3 regions of the Paenibacillus kandeliae genome follow, and region 2 is predicted to be linked to each of the others. Evidence: predicted binding sites of a transcription regulator. Region 2 holds the regulator's gene; each other region holds the start of a gene.
The links. Region 2 encodes NrdR, which represses ribonucleotide reductase genes. Its sites were predicted from a motif close to AACACNATATATNGTGTT; they were not measured.
Positions count from the first base shown of each region.

Region 1: nrdI (class Ib ribonucleoside-diphosphate reductase assembly flavoprotein NrdI) is a predicted target of NrdR. The motif match lies at 1,615-1,632, and genes of this name have one in related genera.
Region 3: ABXR35_RS15280 (anaerobic ribonucleoside triphosphate reductase) is a predicted target of NrdR. The motif match lies at 3,837-3,854, and genes of this name have one in related genera.

Region 1 covers NZ_JBFDUZ010000001.1:40,287-46,965, forward strand. The annotation lists gene ABXR35_RS00235 (glycoside hydrolase family 64 protein) at 1-605, opposite strand, end outside; gene nrdI (class Ib ribonucleoside-diphosphate reductase assembly flavoprotein NrdI) at 1,820-2,188, shown strand; gene nrdE (class 1b ribonucleoside-diphosphate reductase subunit alpha) at 2,175-4,259, shown strand; gene ABXR35_RS00250 (VOC family protein) at 4,333-4,797, shown strand; gene nrdF (class 1b ribonucleoside-diphosphate reductase subunit beta) at 4,965-5,933, shown strand; gene ABXR35_RS00260 (response regulator) at 6,297-6,679, shown strand, end outside.
Region 2 covers NZ_JBFDUZ010000001.1:862,025-868,703, forward strand. The annotation lists gene polA (DNA polymerase I) at 1-1,128, shown strand, start outside; gene mutM (DNA-formamidopyrimidine glycosylase) at 1,175-2,020, shown strand; gene coaE (dephospho-CoA kinase) at 2,030-2,623, shown strand; gene ABXR35_RS03800 (lytic transglycosylase domain-containing protein) at 2,623-3,198, shown strand; gene nrdR (transcriptional regulator NrdR) at 3,404-3,949, shown strand; gene ABXR35_RS03810 (serine hydrolase domain-containing protein) at 4,034-6,175, opposite strand; gene ABXR35_RS03815 (ATP-binding protein) at 6,311-6,679, opposite strand, start outside.
Region 3 covers NZ_JBFDUZ010000002.1:350,135-356,813, forward strand. The annotation lists gene ABXR35_RS15270 (TerC family protein) at 1-597, opposite strand, end outside; gene nrdG (anaerobic ribonucleoside-triphosphate reductase activating protein) at 1,058-1,576, opposite strand; gene ABXR35_RS15280 (anaerobic ribonucleoside triphosphate reductase) at 1,582-3,603, opposite strand; gene ABXR35_RS15285 (MTH1187 family thiamine-binding protein) at 3,990-4,307, shown strand; gene ABXR35_RS15290 (stalk domain-containing protein) at 5,786-6,277, opposite strand.

The DNA of each region.
Region 1 (6,679 bases), 820 kb from region 2:
TTCACCAGACGGTGTTGCAGTGGGAAGCCGAATCCATCTACACGCGTAGTATTGCCGTGATACCCGGAATCATTCACCGTAAACTCGACAAAATCAAAATACACATTTAGGTTCGGGTCGGACGGATTGTTAATATCCGGTCCAGCGAAGCCGTCATTGTATGTTTTGATATAACATGGCGAACCGACGCAGATGAACATGCGACCGGAATCCATTTTCGGCAGACTCACCCATTCTTTCTGAGCGATGGTGCTGTAGATGTTGGCGTAATTGACACCGTTTTTGGTCAGATGACCAGAAGCGTCATTCAGCGCGGCAGAGATCGGACGTAGCTCGCCGGAGCTAGTCAGATAACTCCACTGCTTGGTTGCTGGATTGATACCGAGGATGCCCCAGTAAACCTGACTGTCTGAATAAGCACCGTTTGTCGCATTCAGTAGCTTGAAAGTCATCACACCGCTACCAGTTGGCGCTGGGATGGATGAAGCGGAAATAGAACCTACCGAAGGGGCAGCAGCCGAGACGTTGCTAGTCAGACCCGGCGATGCAAAACCTGCAATCACCAGTGCTGCCAGCAGCACACATTTACCAATCCAATGAAACATCAAATTCCTCCTTTTTTGTATACGCTTTCATATTGCGATTTTATTATACATTATATGTAATTTATTTAAAATTATAGAATTTGGAATGGTGATCTTGATCGGTATGTCCGCTATATACGACCACTCACGTTATTTGAGAAGAAAAGGGAAGCCAACCAAATCAAAGTCTCTATAGCAGCAGACCACGGTTTGGACAGATTCATCATATTCAGTTCATACGGAATTATAACCGTGCATTCCAGATCAGAAAATCCACATCTTCCGTAGCAACGATCACTTCCGCCCTAATCATCGCCATATGCGACGTGCCTTGCAAGCCCAATACCATTAGATATATACGGTACCGCTGATAGAATCATCATATATAGTAGAATGTTCCCTACGATGCCTCTTGTTTGCGCTCTTAAAACACGAGGTCTAATAAAAAGTGATTTTGCGTCAGCAAAATATCTTACCTATTCACTATCTACTATCCTCAATCCCACAATCATGACTTCTATAGAAGAAACATGACTCTCCATCCTGACTACCAAGTATCCTTTTCACAAAATCAATATCCGTTCTCCCGAAATGATTGTTTTCACATCCATCATTTCAGCAAATGATCCTGAATCCGCTCTCAAATGGCGGTGCATTCACATATCTGAAATACACGCCTCGACGCAAAGATGACATCAAGAAATAAAAAAGATTGTTGCAAGCTTTTTCAATTATGAACTTTCTTCAAATGCAGCAATTTTCATTTGCTTTTTTGGGTCGGAAGCAGTAAAGTTTTATACTTGAGTGTCCAAAATTGTTATGGTTCTGACCGTGTTTCTTGTTCTGGAAATGATAGACAAAACGCTGGAAGGAACAAACCATATATAGTATGTCAAGTAGTTTATTTTTTTGACGACATACCGGCAGTCACAGCCGTGCATAGATGCCTGATAGTTCTTGTTTTTAAAGGGAAAAGTGCTGTAAATCTTCACTTCGGCACTTACGTTTCGTACTTTCGTACGCTATTGACAACACAATATATAGGGTATACACTCAAAAACATCTCCCATATATTGATGAACGGATGTTTTAGGGGACCATATATGGGTAATGCATTGTAAGAGCGACTGGCACAGTGGGGAATCAGCCATTCAGCGGTTGTTACCGGTGATGAGGAAGCTGAGCTGTACAGTACACCCATACTACATATTGAGTTGAAAAGGAGATGTCATCCCATGCTGATTGCGTACGATTCTAAAACGGGCAATGTACGGCGGTTTATCGGAAAATTGAAACATACATCAGTGCAGGCGGTACAGATTGAAGAAGCGCTGCAACTGAATGAACCTTTTGTATTGATCACCTATACGACTGGCTTCGGTCAGGTCCCGGAACGGGTGACTCATTTTCTGGAGAAAAACCACAACCGTATGCTCGGCGTAGCAGCGAGCGGTAATCGCAACTGGGGCGACAACTTTGGTAAAAGCGCTGATCTGATCTCGGCACTATACAACGTTCCCGTCGTATACAAATTTGAACTGTCCGGCACGACAGGAGATGCACAACGATTCGTACAGGAGGTAGAGAAAATTGCGGCATATTGAATTGAACAACCTATTGATGCAACGCGACGACAGCGGTTTTTTCCGTTTGGATAAAGATAAAGAAGCGGTTCTGGAATATATGAAGGAAGTTGACGAGAAGAGCATGAGCTTCGCGGACACAACGTCCAAAGTACGCTACATGATCGACAACGACTATTATGAGGATATGTACCTCCACTATGGTGCACAAGATGTTGAAGAGGTGTATGAGATTACACACAGCTACAACTTCCAATTTCCTTCCTATATGGCAGCCTCCAAATTCTACAAAGACTATGCAGTGAAAACGAACGACCGTGCGCAATATCTGGAGCATTATGCAGATCGCGTCGCTGTTGTAGCACTGCATCTGGGTCGCGGTAATGCCGAGAATGCGAAGACGCTGGCACGTTCCATGATGGAGCAGCGTCTGCAACCGGCAACCCCGACATTCCTGAATGCTGGTAAGAGTCGTCGCGGTGAGATGGTATCGTGCTTCCTGTTGGAAATGGACGATTCCCTCAATTCCATCAACTATGTACTGAACACCTGTATGCAGCTGTCCAAAATTGGCGGCGGCGTAGCGGTGAACCTCTCCAAGCTGCGTGGACGCGGCGAGCCGATCAAAGGCGTGGAAGGTGCAGCCAAAGGCATTATGCCAGTACTGAAGCTGATGGAGGATGCATTCTCTTATGCCGATCAAATGGGTCAACGTAAAGGCTCTGGCGCCGCATACTACAACATTTTCGGCTGGGACATCCTAGAGTTCCTTGACAGCAAAAAGATCAATGCCGACGAGCGTACGCGTCTGAAAACTCTGTCCATCGGTCTGATCGTGCCTAACCGTTTCTACAAACTGGCAGCGGAAAACGAACTGCTGCACGTATTCGCTCCATACAGTGTATACAAAGCCTATGGCAAACATCTGGACGATATGAACATCGACGAGATGTACGATACGCTGCTGGCAGATGATCGTGTGAAAAAGAAAGTCATCATGAGCGCACGCGACATGCTGACTAAGATTGCAAGCATTCAGCTGGAATCCGGCTATCCTTATATTATGAACAAAAGTAACGCTAACAAATTCCATGCACTGAACAGTATCGGTTCGGTGAAAATGTCCAACCTGTGCACCGAGATTTTCCAATTGCAGGAGACAACAGAAATTACCGATTATGGCGTGGAAGACATCATCCGCCGCGATATTAGCTGTAACCTCGGTTCCCTGAATATCGTGAACGTGATGGAGCTAGGCAAAATCCGCGAATCCGTGCATGAAGGCATCATGGGTCTGACATCTGTCAGCGATATGACCAACATCGCGAATGCACCGGGCGTAGCCAAAGCGAACCGTGAGATGCACTCTGTCGGTCTGGGCGTTATGAACCTGCACGGCTATCTGGCGAAAAACAAAATCGCTTACGAAAGCGACGAGGCAAAAGACTTTGTTCGTACATTCTTCATGATGATGAATTTCTATTCATTGGAGAAAAGTATGGAAATCGCGCGCGAAGCGGGCAAAACGTTCATGGACTTCGATAAATCCGACTACGCAAGCGGCGTATATTTTGACCGTTACCTGTCTACCGACTATCGTCCAACGACAGCGCGCGTACAACAACTGTTCGGCAGCATGACCATTCCTACACCAGCAGACTGGCAAAACCTGAAAGCTGATGTGATGAAGAACGGTCTGTACCATGCGTACCGTTTGGCGATTGCGCCGACAGCAAGCATTTCGTACATCCAAAACGCGACTTCCAGCGTTATGCCAATCGTTGAACAAATCGAGACTCGTACGTATGCGAACTCGACCACTTACTATCCAATGCCATACATGCAGCAAGATAACTTCTTCTACTACAAATCCGCATACCAAATGGATCAGTTCAAAGTACTGGATCTGATTGCGGAGATTCAACAGCATGTGGATCAAGGTATTTCTACCGTTCTGCACGTGAGCAGTGATGTAACAACACGCCAACTGGCACGTTACTATCTGTATGCTGCACACAAAGGTCTGAAATCCCTGTACTACACACGCACTAAGCGTCTGACTGTAGAAGAGTGCATCAGCTGCTCGATCTAATATACGAATAACTAAGCCGTCGACATGATGTGCATGAGACAATGGGCATCATGCCGATAGAAAGTGTGCAATCATGATTCAAGGTATCTTTGAAACGCATATCAATGTTAGTGATGTAGAGGTATCCGCTCGGTTTTATGAGCAACTGCCGGGCGTTACCTTACTGCATCGTGATGAGCAACGCAAGAGCCGTTTTTACTGGATTGGTCAGCCGGGTACATCCATGCTGGGCATTCGGCAAGATTATCCGTCTCCGCTTGTACAGCGACAGCATTTTGCGTTTACAACGAGTCTGGATTCCTTGCGTACGGCTGCATCAGAACTGGCAAAGCTAGGCATCGTTACCGAGAATTTTCATGGCGATGTGGTTGAGCGTGCCGATGATTTGATCGTATTTCCATTTATGCCGGCGGTATCGATCTATTTTACAGATCCCGACGGTCATTCCCTCGAACTTCTTGCCATGCTGCCGCATTCGGCACAACCGGATCAGCCGCTGATGACATGGAAAGAGTGGGAACAACGGCAACAAGCCTGAACAGGCAATACAGTATGAATGAAATATCAACACAGCCTGCAAAAGTTACTTCTCACGGGCGTACACCGTCCGGGCTTCTTTTGCATGCTGTCCTTTTATGAGTTCAAGCATGATTTTAGATTTTGCTGGATGTTTGAAGCCAGCCATACGAAAGGGGCATACTACCGATGAGTGAGCCAATCAAAGCGGTAAACTGGAACCGTCCAGACGACGATTTCACAATGATGTTCTGGAATCAGAATATTATGCAGTTCTGGACGGATGACGAGATTCCGCTGTCCGACGATAAAATGTCTTGGATTCAGCTGAGTGACGCTGAACGCGAAACGTACATGAAGGTACTAGGCGGTCTGACTCTGCTGGATACGATTCAAGGCGGCATTGGTATGCCACAAATTATGGAGCATGTGGACGGGCTGCAACGCAAAGCCGTACTGGGCTTTATGGCGATGATGGAGCAAATTCACGCCAAATCGTACAGCAGTATCTTCACCACATTGTCCTCCACTGAGGAAATCGATAACATTTTCAAATGGGTCGAAGATCATCCGCGTCTGCAACGCAAAGCGGAAACGATCCGTCAGTACTACAACAGTATCAACTCGCCAAAAGAGCTGTTCTTGGCGATGGCTGCATCCGTACTACTGGAAAGCTATCTGTTCTACAGCGGCTTCTTCTATCCGCTCTATCTGGCAGGTCAAGGCAAAATGACTTGCAGCGGCGAAATCATCGACCTGATCCTGCGCGATGAAAGTATCCACGGCGTATACGTGGGTGTACTGGCACAGGAGATCTACAGCGAGCTGAGCGAAGACGAGCAAAAAGATGCATACGAGACGCTGGAAGGGCTGTTCCGTTATCTGCATGAGAACGAGGAAGGCTACACAGCGGAAGTGTATGACCATATCGGTCTGACTGCAGAAGTGAATGTATTCCTGCGTTACAATGCGAACAAAGCGTTTATGAATCTGGGCTTTGATCCGCTGTTCCCAGACGAGGAAGTGAACCCAATCGTCTTCAACGGAATCAGTACGCACACGAAGCAGCATGACTTTTTCTCCAAAAAAGGAAATGGCTACGTACGCGCGATCAACGTAGAGCGCCTGACCGACGACGATTTCAAATTCGAGTTCTAATTCACACCGGACTAACCGGAAAGTGAACCATCGCATCTAAACAAACCATCACCGCCAGCCGATATATAAAAAGCCGGTTACAGAGAAAAGGCGTATCGATAAATAGAGAGATAAAAAAGAGATATACAAAGGTTTATGTTACAAAAGGGGATTCAGAGAAGGCTGTTTTGCCGCGTAGGGGTACGCTGGCGAAGCAGCCTTCTTACGTTGGGAAAACCCTTTGTATGTCTTACCAATTAGGGATCGAACGTACCAGATACCCTGTGCAATATCCAATATAAGTAAAAATTCATATTGTTGCCTGTGATGACTTGTGCCATACTAAAGGCAAATTCATTTGGAACGCACAGGAGGATGATCGTCATGTACAGAGTCGTCGTCGTAGATGACGAAGCGATGATGTTAGAAGGATGGCAGACGATGGTGGAATGGGGACAATACGGGTTTGAGCTATGCGGTATGGCAACCGATGGGCAGGAAGGGCTGGATATCGTGCAGCAGCTTCAACCGGATCTTTTGATTACTGATATTGCTATGCCTGTTCTGGATGGAATCGGTCTGATCAAAGCGCTGCGTCTACAAAACGAGCGTAATATACGCACTGTTATTGTAAGCGGTTACTCTGATTTTGCGTATGCACGTCAGGCGCTTCAATATGAAGTGGATCATTACATAATCAAACCGATTATCAGCGAGGAGATTCATGATATGCTGAAGCAGCTCAAGCAGTCACTGGATGAGGATGC
Region 2 (6,679 bases):
GCGCTGGGCAAGGAATTTGAACAGAAGATTAGCCAGCTTGTCTCACAAATCTATGAGCTGGCAGGCACGGAGTTCAATCTGAATTCACCGAAACAGCTGGGCGAGATTCTGTTTGATCGTCTCGGTCTACCTGTGAAAAAGAAAACCAAAACCGGCTATTCCACCAGTGCAGACGTGCTAGAGGAACTGGCGCCGTATCATGATATTGTGCAGTACATCTTGATTTACCGTCAGATTGCCAAGCTGCAATCAACGTATGTGGAAGGTCTGCTCAAAGAGATTCATCCCAAGTCTGGGAAAGTGCATACCTACTTCCGTCAGACGATTACAGCAACCGGACGGTTGTCCAGTCAGTATCCAAACCTGCAAAATATTCCGATTCGCCTAGAAGAAGGGCGCAAGCTGCGTAAAGTATTCGTGCCTTCGCAGCAAGGCTGGTCCATTCTAGCGGCGGACTATTCGCAGATTGAGCTGCGCGTACTCGCAGACATTTCCAATGATCCAGGCTTGAAGGATGCGTTTGTCCACGATATGGATATTCATACGAAGACCGCGATGGATGTATTCGGTGTGAGCGAAGATCAGGTGGACAGCAATATGCGTCGTTCTGCCAAAGCGGTTAACTTCGGCATCGTATACGGCATCAGCGATTACGGATTATCACAGAACTTGGGCATTACGCGTAAAGAAGCGAGTGATTTTATCAATCAATACTTTGATGTATTTGGCGGGGTTCGCCAGTATATGGACGATATTGTTGATGAAGCGAAGAAGAGCGGCTATGTGAAAACGATGCTGGAACGCCGTCGGTATCTGCCGGAGATTCGCTCATCCAACTTCAATCTGCGCTCCTTTGCCGAGCGTACAGCGATGAATACACCGATTCAAGGAACTGCCGCTGATATTATCAAGCTGGCGATGGTGCATATGGACCGCGCCTTAACCGAGCAAGGGCTGAAAAGCCGTATGCTACTACAGGTGCATGATGAGTTGGTATTTGAAGTGCCTGCCGATGAACTAGAGCAAATGAAAACCCTTGTACCGCAGGTTATGAAAGATGCGCTGAAGCTGAGCGTGCCGCTCAAAGCCGATGTAAGCTACGGTGCAAACTGGTATGAAGCCAAATAAAAACATTCCTATGTAGAATATAGCGATAAAGGAAAGGTGAACACTTATGCCGGAATTGCCGGAAGTAGAAACTGTCAGACGCACACTAAACACACTGATCCCCGGCAAACAGATTGAACGGGTAACCGTCTCCTTGCCACGCATTGTACAGCGACCGGATGATCCGCAGCAATTTGCACTGGAATTGCAGGGACACACGATTGAAACGGTCGAACGCCGTGGTAAATTTTTACGCATCATCATGGACGGGCTGGTTATGGTTTCTCATCTGCGGATGGAGGGACGTTATGGTGTATACCGTCAGGATGAGCCAGTGGAAAAGCATACCCATGTCATTTTTCACTTTACCGACGGTACAGAGCTACGTTACAAGGATGTACGCCAATTTGGCACGATGCACCTGTTTAAAACTGGTGAAGATATGGAATCCAAGCCGCTAATGCAGCTAGGCAAGGAGCCGCTGGATCCAACGTTTACAACAGAGCAATTTATCCAGATCATTGGCAAACGCAAAACGATGATCAAGCCTGTATTGCTCAATCAAGCATACGTTGTCGGCATCGGCAACATCTATGTGGATGAGGCGCTGTTCCGCGCCGGTATTCATCCCGAGACGATTGCTGGCAACTTGAATGAGGAGCAGTTGATTCGACTGCATGAAGCCATTGTATCGACATTAAACGATGCCGTTGCCGCAGGCGGATCATCGATTAAATCCTATGTGAACGGACAAGGTGAAATGGGCATGTTCCAGCACAGTCTGCGCATCTATGGACGCAAAGCGCAGCCATGCCATGAATGCGGAACATTGATCGAAAAAACCGTTGTTGGTGGCAGGGGTACTCATTATTGCCCGGTATGCCAGCCTTTGCCGACACGTGTGAATAGTTGAGGTGACGCCATGAATATAGGATTAACCGGAGGAATCGCCACGGGCAAAAGCTCAGTGGCGTCATGGCTTGTACAGCAGGGAGCGGCGCTGGTTGATGCGGACCAGATTGCCCGCGAAGTGATGATGCCCGGACATCCGGTGCTACAGCAGGTCAGTGAACGTTTTGGCGCAGAGATGTTACTGGCTGATGGTACGCTGGATCGCAAGCGTCTGGGAGCACATATTTTTGCACATCCTGAGGAACGGAAGGCACTGGAAGGCATTACCCATCCGGCGATTCGTGAGCTGATCTACAGTCGGGTAGCTCAGCTGGAAGCTGAGAATCCGCAGCGTCTGGTGATTGCGGACATCCCACTGCTGTATGAATCCAAGGGAGCATATACATTTGAGGAAATTATGGTCGTCTATGTACCGCGAGAGGTGCAATTGCAGCGTCTGATGCAGCGGGATTCGCTGGATCAGGAGCAAGCGGCACTGCGACTGGCAGCACAAATGGATATTGAACAGAAAAGGCAGCTCGCCGACATCGTTATCGACAATAGCGGTACATGGGAGCAGACACAGGCACAGTTGCAGCAGTTCTGGAATGGCAAGGGATTATGATGAGCAAGCTCAAATCCACGCTGATCCGCAAGCGTGTACTGTTGCCCTTGTTCATCATCGTATTATTGCTTGTTCTGTTCAATGCACGCTGGATGGGACTTGTGTATCCGATCCAGTATAAAGATGAGATTCGCGCACATGCCGAGGCATATCAGGTTGATCCGTTTCTGATCGCCTCGATCATTCGAGTCGAGACCAATTACCAACCCAGCATGGAATCGAAAAAGGGCGCACTCGGTCTCATGCAGCTGATGCCTGATACTGCCAAATGGGCAATGGAAAAGGCACATTTGAGTGATGTGACTTTGGATTCGGTCAAGCATGATATTGATCCTAATATTGAGTTAGGCACATGGTATATCAACAATCTGATGCAGCAGTTTGGCGGCAACAAGGTAGCGGTCATCGCTGCCTACAACGCTGGTCCCGGCAACGTCAAAAACTGGATCAAATCCGGTAAATGGGACGGTACGCTCGAAGATGCCAAAGATATTCCTTATGGCGAAACGAGACATTATGTTCAACGTGTATTATATTATTATAAGCAATATACAAAGCTGTATGATCAGTTCTAAGTCAAGGTTACAGGTTTGGCAATCTTCATTTGACGATCTTCATTTGATGAGTATGTACACCATCCATGCAGCAGACGGACGATAGATACAGGATATGCAGCCCGTAATAGGCATCCACAAACCAACACAAAATAGTACAAGCATGAATGACACACAATTGAACAAGTAAAAGAAGCATTTGTGATGAAAGGAAGGTGACACAGCGGTGAAATGCCCCTACTGTGGTCACAATGGCACCAAGGTGCTGGATTCTCGACCGGCGAATGATAATAAGTCCATCCGCCGCAGACGGGAATGCGAAAGCTGTAGCCGTCGGTTTACCACGTTTGAGATGGTGGAAGTAACCCCTCTCATCGTGATCAAAAAAGACGGCAGCCGCGAAGAGTTCAGTCGTGACAAGCTGCTGCGCGGTCTGATTCGCGCCTGCGAAAAGCGTCCGGTATCGGTCGACCAGTTGGATGCGATTGTATCCGAGGTGGAAAAGAGCCTGTACGCTACTGCGCTTGCCGAGGTGGAAAGCCGTGCTGTCGGCGAACTGGTGATGGAGCAGCTGTATCCGGTCGACGAGGTCGCATACGTACGCTTTGCCTCTGTATACCGCCAGTTCAAAGACATCAACATGTTTATGAAGGAACTGCAAGGTCTGTTAAGTGATGAACCGAAGACGGACAAGAAACCGATCCGCAAGCACGAATCGAATGCGTCTGTATCTGACACTAGTCGAGATCTGGATGATCCCGACCGCGATTGAACACGGATTGACATTCCAACCAAAAAGCATCGCTGCTATGAATCTCATATGAGACTCTGCGCAGCGATGCTTTTTGATTATTGATTATTTGCTGATTTTTAATGTAAACGAAGCATTGGCAGAAGCACCAAATACGATTTTACCGCCTTTTGGCAGTGTGACTTGTTTGTTGCCGCTGTTGATAGATGAGTAGTACAACTGTCCATCAGCGGTGTAAACGACGAATCCACCTTTACTCGGAAGATCGACCTTCAGCTTTTTGCCGCCTACAGTTTTGCCGATATTGAACCATGTTGCTACATGATCAGCTGGCAGGGTGACCACAGACGAAGCACTGGCTGGCAGTGTAGCGATATTATCCTCGCTGATATATGATTGCGAGGTCGATTTGACGTACTCTTTGTTTTGCTTGGTGTAGAATTCCAGATCAAACGTATCGCGACCATTCATTACTGGAATTTGCAACGTGTTGACGCTGTGATTGCTATCGACGATTTTGGTTGCCATCGCATAGCTTTTGCTATCATCCAGCTTGATCGTTTTGGTCAATATTGATGGAGCGCTGTAAAAGACCGATTGAATCTGCTCATCGACATTGTAATACGTTTTGCCATTGCGTTTGGACCAAGCGTGTTGCACCGATTTGTCCAGCTTTTGGACCGGCAGTTTTTGCCCGATATACATGACCATATGCGATTGGCTCAGACCCGGCAGATTGAGATAGCCGTCCATTTTCATATAAGTTAGACCGTTGGTTTGCTTCTCAAAGCTAACAGTGGCGGAACCGTCCTCACTGCGGAATTTGCCATTGCCAGCGTAGATATAATCCTGCTCTGGCACCAGACCGGACATTTGCATAGGTACACGCAGCTTGTTGTTGCGGAATGCGACATCAAATGTTTCACCAGTGACAGCGTACAGACCAGCATATTGCTTCAACTTGGCAGGCATCGCTATTGCTTTCGCAGGCTTGGCGATACTTTGATCGGGCAGAATTTTGGAAATAGTGCCTTTTTCCTTTAACAGATCCAGCATGACCGTTGTAGCAAATGCCTGATCGAAGACGGACGAACCGCCAGCGGAAGTTACTGCCATGCTCATACGCTCGCCCGGAATCGTTATGAGGGAAGAATGATACACAATCGTATCGCCGCCCTTGGTCATCGCTTTCAGACCATAACGGTCAAACGGCGACAGATCCATCGCATCCCAGCCCAGTCCATAGTTGAAAATATTGGATTGTTCTGCTACCCAGATGCCATTGCGATATTGCGGTTTTGCCATCTCGTCAGTAGCTTCTTTCGACAGAATATCGGTACGTTGACCAGTTAATACCTCAGCAAAACGAACCATATCTTCCGCGCTAGCATACAAGCCGCCAGTACCCAGAATATTAGTGTTTTCAACGGGAAGCGGAGTCTTGCTATCTGGGGAACTGTACGCTTTTACCAACCGTTTCCGATCAAACTCGTCTAGTGGCGTAAGCGTTGATTTCAGATTCAGTGGTGTCGTGAATTTTTCTCGAATAAAGGTAGTGTATGGCATGCCACCGACCTGCTCCACTAACAGCTCTAGCATCTGGAAGCTATCATTGGAATACACGGAAAATGCACCGGGATTGGCTTTGAGCTTTTCAGTCTTCATATGCTCTAGCAGCGTATCATGATTGAAGGTGCTGTTGTCGTTGAACATAATACTGTTGCCATAATGACTGCCGTAAAAACCGGACGAATGATCCATCAGCATACGTGGCGTGATAGTGCGATACCGCTCGTCTGCCATACTGAAATTGGGCAGATACGTTGTCAGTGGCTGATCAATATCGATTTTGCCTTCATCTGCTAGTAGCATCGTAGCGGCAGTGACATACATTTTACTGGTGGAGCCAATACCGAACATGTCTGTGCTTGTAATATTTTGTTTGCTTTTGCGATCATTCATGCCAGCGCTACCAGACAATACAATCTGACCATGATCCATAATCGCATATTGCATGCCGCTCATACCATATTGCTCCAGCATGCTATTTGCTAGCTTCTGCGCACGCGCATGTAATGCAGCGGACGGCTTGGCTGCTTTATTGGTGCTGTTGGAAGTGGACACGGCTGTCTGCTTTGCAGTGGTAGTCCCATTGGTGGACGTGGCTGCATTCGCAGGCGTAACGGTGGTCAGCAATACACCACTGAGTAGGATGGAGCTTATGATGCGTGAAGTGGAACGTTTCATCGGTATTCCCCTTTTCGTCTAAAATAGGATGCTGTCTCTTAAACCCATCCTCAGCATAACGCGAAAAGAGGAAGAGCAGAGGAAGATGGGCTGAAACGACAATGAGAACCCCTGAACGACACCTTTTTATCGAAGCTACACATCATAAAATGGGAGCACGACCATATGATCCACCTGCCCATTATGCAATTCCATCGTCATATGACCACCGTATTTATCACAAATGCGCGAAATATTCGTCAGTCCCAGACCGTGGTATCCGTTCTGCTGCTTGCTGCTGTTCCAGTCTTCAATCTGACGATCCGTATGATTGGCAATATGGATGTATAACGCCGATTCACTGGAATGAATTTTGATCGATAGATGACGATCCTCTGCCAGACGAACCTGCTTGCTCGCTTCCATCGCATTGTCGAGTAGATTGCCAAGCACGATGCACAGATCATACCGCTCGATATGCAGCTCTGGTGTATGCAATCGCAGCTGGGTCTCGGTACGTACGCC
Region 3 (6,679 bases), on a different contig from region 2:
TGCGGCAACTTCCAGACCCGGACGCTCCTGCAACAGACGAACGAAGAACGAGGCGGCGAAACGCATGATGATCAGACCGATCAGACCACCCAAGAAGATAACGATAAACTGACCGCCATCCAGACCGCCGATTGGCGGCAATCCACTTGCAGGCAACGCGACAGCCAATGCAACCGCCGCCAGAATGGAGTCAACCGCAAACGCGATATCAGCAACTTCGACCTTGAAGACGGTCATCCAGAAGCCGGATTGCTTTTTCGGGTTAGCAGCTGGACCTTTGTCATCGGCAGCTTCATCTGTCTTCGACTTGGCGAACACATGGCGGACGATGTGGTTAATGGAGATGTACAACAGATACAGGGCACCAATCGCTTGCACCTGCCACACGTCAACGAGGAACGAGATAACGAACAGGGAAGCGAAGCGGAATACGAATGCCCCGAATAAACCGTAGAACAATGCCTTTTTGCGCTGCTCCTCCGGCAAATGCTTAACCATAATCGCCAGTACCAACGCGTTATCGGCAGCAAGCAAACCTTCCAGCGCGATCAATACGAGCAGTACCCAGCCATACTCTAACAATAATGCTGCATCCATAAGACTCCTCCTAGAAATAAATTGTTGTTAACGGCCATTAGCAGCCTCTATATAAAAAGAGACCTTTACCACAAAGGTAAAGGTCTCCCAAGAAATAGCGAGTCTTCACCAATTTTGTGGTAAAGGTCTCGCTAACAATGACATTCAGATTTCGAATGATTGCCAAGCAAAGCCGGGGTTATTCACCCGTAATGACGACGTTGCCTGTACAGCTACTCCCCTTTAACAGGAATAGGTTTATGAAATTAAGGTAGTGTTTGAAGTGGGAATGAGTATATATAACACCGGATGGTTCGGATTGAAGCAGCCCGGCTGTTACATTAAGCACATCATATGCAATTTACTAGTATAAGTCAATATTTTGTACAATAAAATTTTGCAAAAGTAGAAAATATTGCTTGTGCTTATCGTGCTTGGATTGGCTTATTTTATCTACTTTGACTACTTGCACGATTTCATTCTACAAACTTAGCGGAGATTGCCAGAGAATAACCTGTCGCTGATAGATGCTCTGCTGCACATCAATGACTCGCTGATTGCTGCTGCCACGATACGGCAGAGACACATCGCGTAGCGACTTCTCGAATCTTCCATCAATCAATACGTCGCATAAGGATAGAAGTTTCAAATATTTTTGAGGTTGTTGAAAAAAGATTTGCTCCCATGTAAATCCGCTATATATCCAGATCGACAGCTGGGGCAATTGCGCACGCACCTTCTCCACAAATAGCGCTACGTCGTCAGCAGAGAAGAACGGATCGCCGCCCGCAATCGTCAACCCGTCTAGTAGCGGATTACGTGCCATGCCGTCGATGATGTCCTGCTGTAACGAAGCGGTAAATGGTTCCCCAGCGGTAAACGACCATGTATGCGGACTGAAGCAGCCCGGACAAGCATGACGACAGCCGCTAATAAAGACAACCGCCCGCACACCTCGCCCTTCATTGATCGACTCTGGAATATAACCGCAAATGTTCATGCTCATCAGCGATGCTTGAGCCGGTCGCGCACCTCTGCCTGCTTGGCAGGGTTGAAGCGCGTCTGATAATCGCCAGTCAGATAGCCGGTGACGCGGCGCAGACGGGCGATATGGACGTGCTGCTCTGATTCCCCGCATGATGGGCAATGGGAGCCGATGATGCCTTCATATCCGCAGGCAGTGCAACGATCCACTGGATGATTGATGCTAAAATAGCTGATTTGCTGCGATAGAGCGTAGTGTATGATCCGCTGTAGCGCTTCATGATTTTGTCGTGCATTGCCGTCCAGCTCGATATAGGAGATCGCGCCCGCGTTGCATAGCTCATGGAATGGCGCTTCCAATCGAATTTTATCGGCGGCAGGGATGCTGTGATAGACCGGAATATGAAAGGAGTTCGTGTAGTATTCACGATCGGTAACACCAGCAATACTGCCGTAATGCTGACGGTCCACGGCGACGAATTTGCCGGATAGCCCCTCGGCGGGCGTTGCCATCAGCGAGAAATTCAGATTGTACTGTTCGCTCCACTGATCGCATATGTTACGCATATGGCGTATCATGTTCAGCGCTTTTTGATAGATCGCATCATCTGCACCATGATGGCTACCATACAGAGCATACATACATTCCGCTAACCCGATAAAACCAATCGACAGCGTACCATGCTTGAGCAGCTCCCCAACGGCATCGTCCGGTGCCAATTCATTGCCACCTTCCCATACCCCTTCCCGCATCATAAAGTCCGAAGCCTTGGCAGGCTGCGCCGCCTGAATGTGAAACCGATGCAGTAGGGCTTCCACCGCCAGCTGCATACATTCGTCCAACGCTCGGTAAAAGCCCTGTTCATCCGGCTCCTGACGACGAACTGACGTCATGGAATCATCCGAAGACGCTACGAAGAAAGACATGTTCGATCTTGGTATCACCGATCTTGGCATCACAGTACCGTAATCCAGCCCCAGCTTCACCAGATTGATCGTGTTAAAGGACAGATTGCCCTTACCGGACAGATGATTCCGTCCAAATCGGTCGGCAACGACGCGTGTACGGCAGCCCATCGTGGCAAACTCCGTATCGGGATCACCTTCTACCAGATATTCGCGATTTAGCGGCGCATCCAGATTCGCGAAGTTTGGATATAGCCGACGCGATGTACAGTCGATTGCTTTTAGGAATAGGTCGTAATTGGGATCGCCGGGCTGTTGATTAATGCCCCGCTTGCACTTGAAGATTTGAATCGGGAAAATAGGTGTCTCGCCATTGCCCAAGCCGCGAACGGTCGCCGCTAGCAGGCTCTCCATTACCAATCGACCTTCCGGCGAGGTACATGTCCCATAATTAATACTTGTAAACGGAATCTGTCCGCCGCCTCGACTCGACATCGTATTCAGATTATGAATGAGACTCTCCGCTGCTTGGAATGTCTCATTGCGCGTCTCTTCCATTGCATATCGGTAAGCCAGCGGATAATGTAGCTCCAGCTCGCTGTCATTCATATGCGCCTGTGCGATCAACTGCTCCCTCTGTGTAATAGATTGCTCCTCAGAGAGCTGCGTTGCTGTCCATTCGCCCAGATAATGCAGCCCTTTGCGCAGATGCTTGCGGAACGAACGGGTGACATACGGTGCCAGATCATAATCCAGCTTGTTGGCAGCAACACCGCCGTATTGAGAGTTTTGCTGGCATTGGAAAATAATCGCCACCTGCGCCATTGCTGTCATAATCGAATTGGGTGTACGCAGACTGCCGTTACCGCTGCTAAAGCCATCTCGTAGTAGCCGTTCAAACGGAATAAAGATACAGTTGGTCGTACCGAGCGCATAATGATCCAGATCATGAATATAGATACGATTCTGCTGGACCGCTTCGGCGATATGCGGCGGAAGAATACGTGCCTTTGTATAATATTTTGAATATTCACTGCCAAATCGGCTCATTTTACCGGAAAAGCTGTCGCCGTTCAGATTGGCATTCTCACGTGCTGATTCGTGCTCACCATACATAATATGTGCGCCCATCTCCATGATGGGATGCTGTTCATATGATGTCGTTACAGGGATGCTCGGTGCCACTTGTATATCTGATGCTGCTGGTGGCGGAGTGGAAGTGTCGTCATGGCTCAACAAGTGAGCAGGGTTCATCAGGGAGCGATGAATAGTCATCAGTTCAGCTCATCCTTTCCATTACTCAAATGGTCCATACTAAACATAAACAATCGGTAATTGTATTCTATATGTAGGCGTTCAGTCTGTGATATGACACAATATATTGACAAAGGTATAAAATCGCATGTGCCTTGATGCTATGCGAAAAGAAAGGAAAGATCAGTACATTGTCTGATGGTAGGGTTGGATTTTGGGTAAAACAGGAATAGAATACAATCAAATGCGGTATAGAGGAGGAGTTTACGATGGCAATTGCAGAAGTGACCGTGATTCCGGTCGGTACAGGCAGCACCAGTCTGAGTTCGTATGTGGCACAAATGCAGCGTGTATTGGATAAACAGCAGGGGATCAGCATTCAATTGACACCGATGAGTACGATTATCGAGGGTGAGATTGGCGATGTGTTCCGAGCGATTCAAGCGTTGCATGAAAGCCCGTTTGAGGAGGGAGCGGGACGTGTATCCACAGCGGTCAAAATTGATGATCGGCGCGATCATCCGACGTCAGCACAGTACAAATTGGATTCTGTACGTAGTAAATTAGCGGATTCCAACCCCTCTTGAGCAAAAAAAGCCTAAAATCGCAAAATTAATGGCTTTTTTAGGTCAAGTTCATAAAGTTTTAAGAAAAGGTGGCTATAGTTAACGCATACCCCTTTTGAATATATAAACAGATTGAACGCCATGGACTGCGACCGTGGCGTTCTTTTTTTGCCCAATATTATAAATCAGGATACCTAAAATGATAAAATTAATGTTTCTTTAAGGTTATTGTCAGGTTTTTTTAAGATATATGCGGTATAGTGTCTGTAATAACCCCTTTTGAATTACTATATCTTTAGACCTCATCAGCTGCGAATGATGAGGTCTCTTTTTTTGCTCTTTTTTGGTGGTGGGGAGGGGATAGAGTTTTGTGCGGACATCACTTCGGAAAGGAATAAGGAAACAGGACTCCGGTGGAGGCACGAGAATCTACGGAATAGGAGTGAATGTAGATTCTCGCACCTCCAAAGTAGTAAGATATTTTGCTTCGCAAAAATCACTTTTCATTGAACAACGTGTTTGAAAATCGCAAACACTAGAAGTCGCCCTTTTTCCTTATTTCGTTTCCTTCGTTATGTGCGGGTGCAGACTTTATCGTTTTTACATCTTATGCAAAAGAGGGCTTTTAGAGGTTGAGCATTAAGGATATGGGTCTATAAATTGGACGATCCCCGGTGGGACAACGTGTGGTTGTCCTGCCGGGGATCTGGTGTTGCGTCTTATGTTTGATTTGTGCTTGAAATGCCATAAGCCGTTCATGCAGCCTACGAGCCATATGTGAATTGCTTCATGCTCAACAATGTGTGTAATTGGTGTAGCCGGATTTTGCGTGGCATGTTGGGATGCCTGAGGTGCAAAATGTACTGCTTTAGTTACAGAGTCAGGCTGCGTAGACCTGCTCTCCGGTGTCATATGGCTGCTTAACTGCAGCTATCGTTAACCCGTAACCCCGTGTGCGGTGAATGTGAAATGGATGGACGGGGACGGTTTTGGTTCGCTTGCTTTGTGTATACAGGATGGACGTACATGGAATAGCCTCGCTCTGTATACGATGAATCCAAAACAACAAAAGCCCTACCTCTCTTTTGTCCTTGCGGCTCCGATGACCGCGCCAGTGTGAATCAGATACTCAAATTTCAATGGTTTGTAAGAAAAGAAAGGAAATTTGAAATGATTCCGGCAGCACCCGGAAAATTGCGAAGGATAAAACCGAGGGTTAAAAACAACACTTCATAGTATACACCTATACTGCATAAAAGTCAAAAATTAGCATGAGGATATGAAAATACGAACAGTAATAGAGATACAAAAAGAAGGACACAAACAGATGTACAAAGAGAGAGACAAAAAAAGGACTTCCGGTGAAGGAAGTCCTTTTTTTGTATCCAGCGTTCGTTTGCGAAGAGGCAAGCAGGGAGTCTGCGATGTATTCCCTAGTTGACCTGTATGCCGCTTCCGTCTCCATCCGCGGAGCGGAAGGGTGCAAACGATAAAGTGGATTAATATACTTTAGACAGTGTGATCATGCCGCCGCTGTAGGACATGTTCCAGTCGAAGTTCTCAGCGAACCAACGTACTGGCACCATTGTGTGACCGTTGCGGGAAATGATCGGTTGGTTCAAGCCTTTGCGCATGTTGTCTACTTTGTAGACTTTGGCATTTGTACCTTTGGTCCAGAACTCGTAGCGAGCCAGACCAGTATCCAGCCATGTTGTATCTGTCATTGCATCGTAAGATACTTTCATGTTGGCGTTAGCTGCCAGGTAGCGCAATGGCACGTATGTAGTGCCCATGTATTCTACTGGCATAATAGCCATGCTTTTTGTCATACCGTTCACCATGTACATTTTGCTGCCCAGTGTAAACTGGATCGCTCTTGTTTGCAGCTCCGGATTATAGTCGGCAGTTGTACCTTCCGCAGCGAAAGCGCCAGCGGCTGGCAACATCAGGGAAAGACCCAGTACAGGTGCAAGCAGTTTTCTCATTTTCATGGTTGATTACCCCTTTGCAAGTTATGTGTATTTGATTTCTCAGACTGAAGCGATAAGCGAAAGATACAGACAACGGCTGTACTATAACGCTTACATCAGCTGAGAATGATACAGCTGAATTTTCGATTTCTGCCCGTTATGATGCCGCGCGCTGCAACATCGGGATGATCGAATTTGTCGATACGCTGCTGTCTAAGTATTGTATAAACCTATTCCAAAGTAGTTAATCAGATAGTACCAAAAAAGTTACAATTTTGTTTCGTGTATGAATATATGGTTGTGGGTCCATCGAAGGGAAAGCAAGCGAGCAATGCAATATTGTGCTGCATTACATAGCTAAAATAGCGTCCTGCATAGACTTACCCCTAAAGTGTAATAGTGATTCCATTTGGACTACGGAAA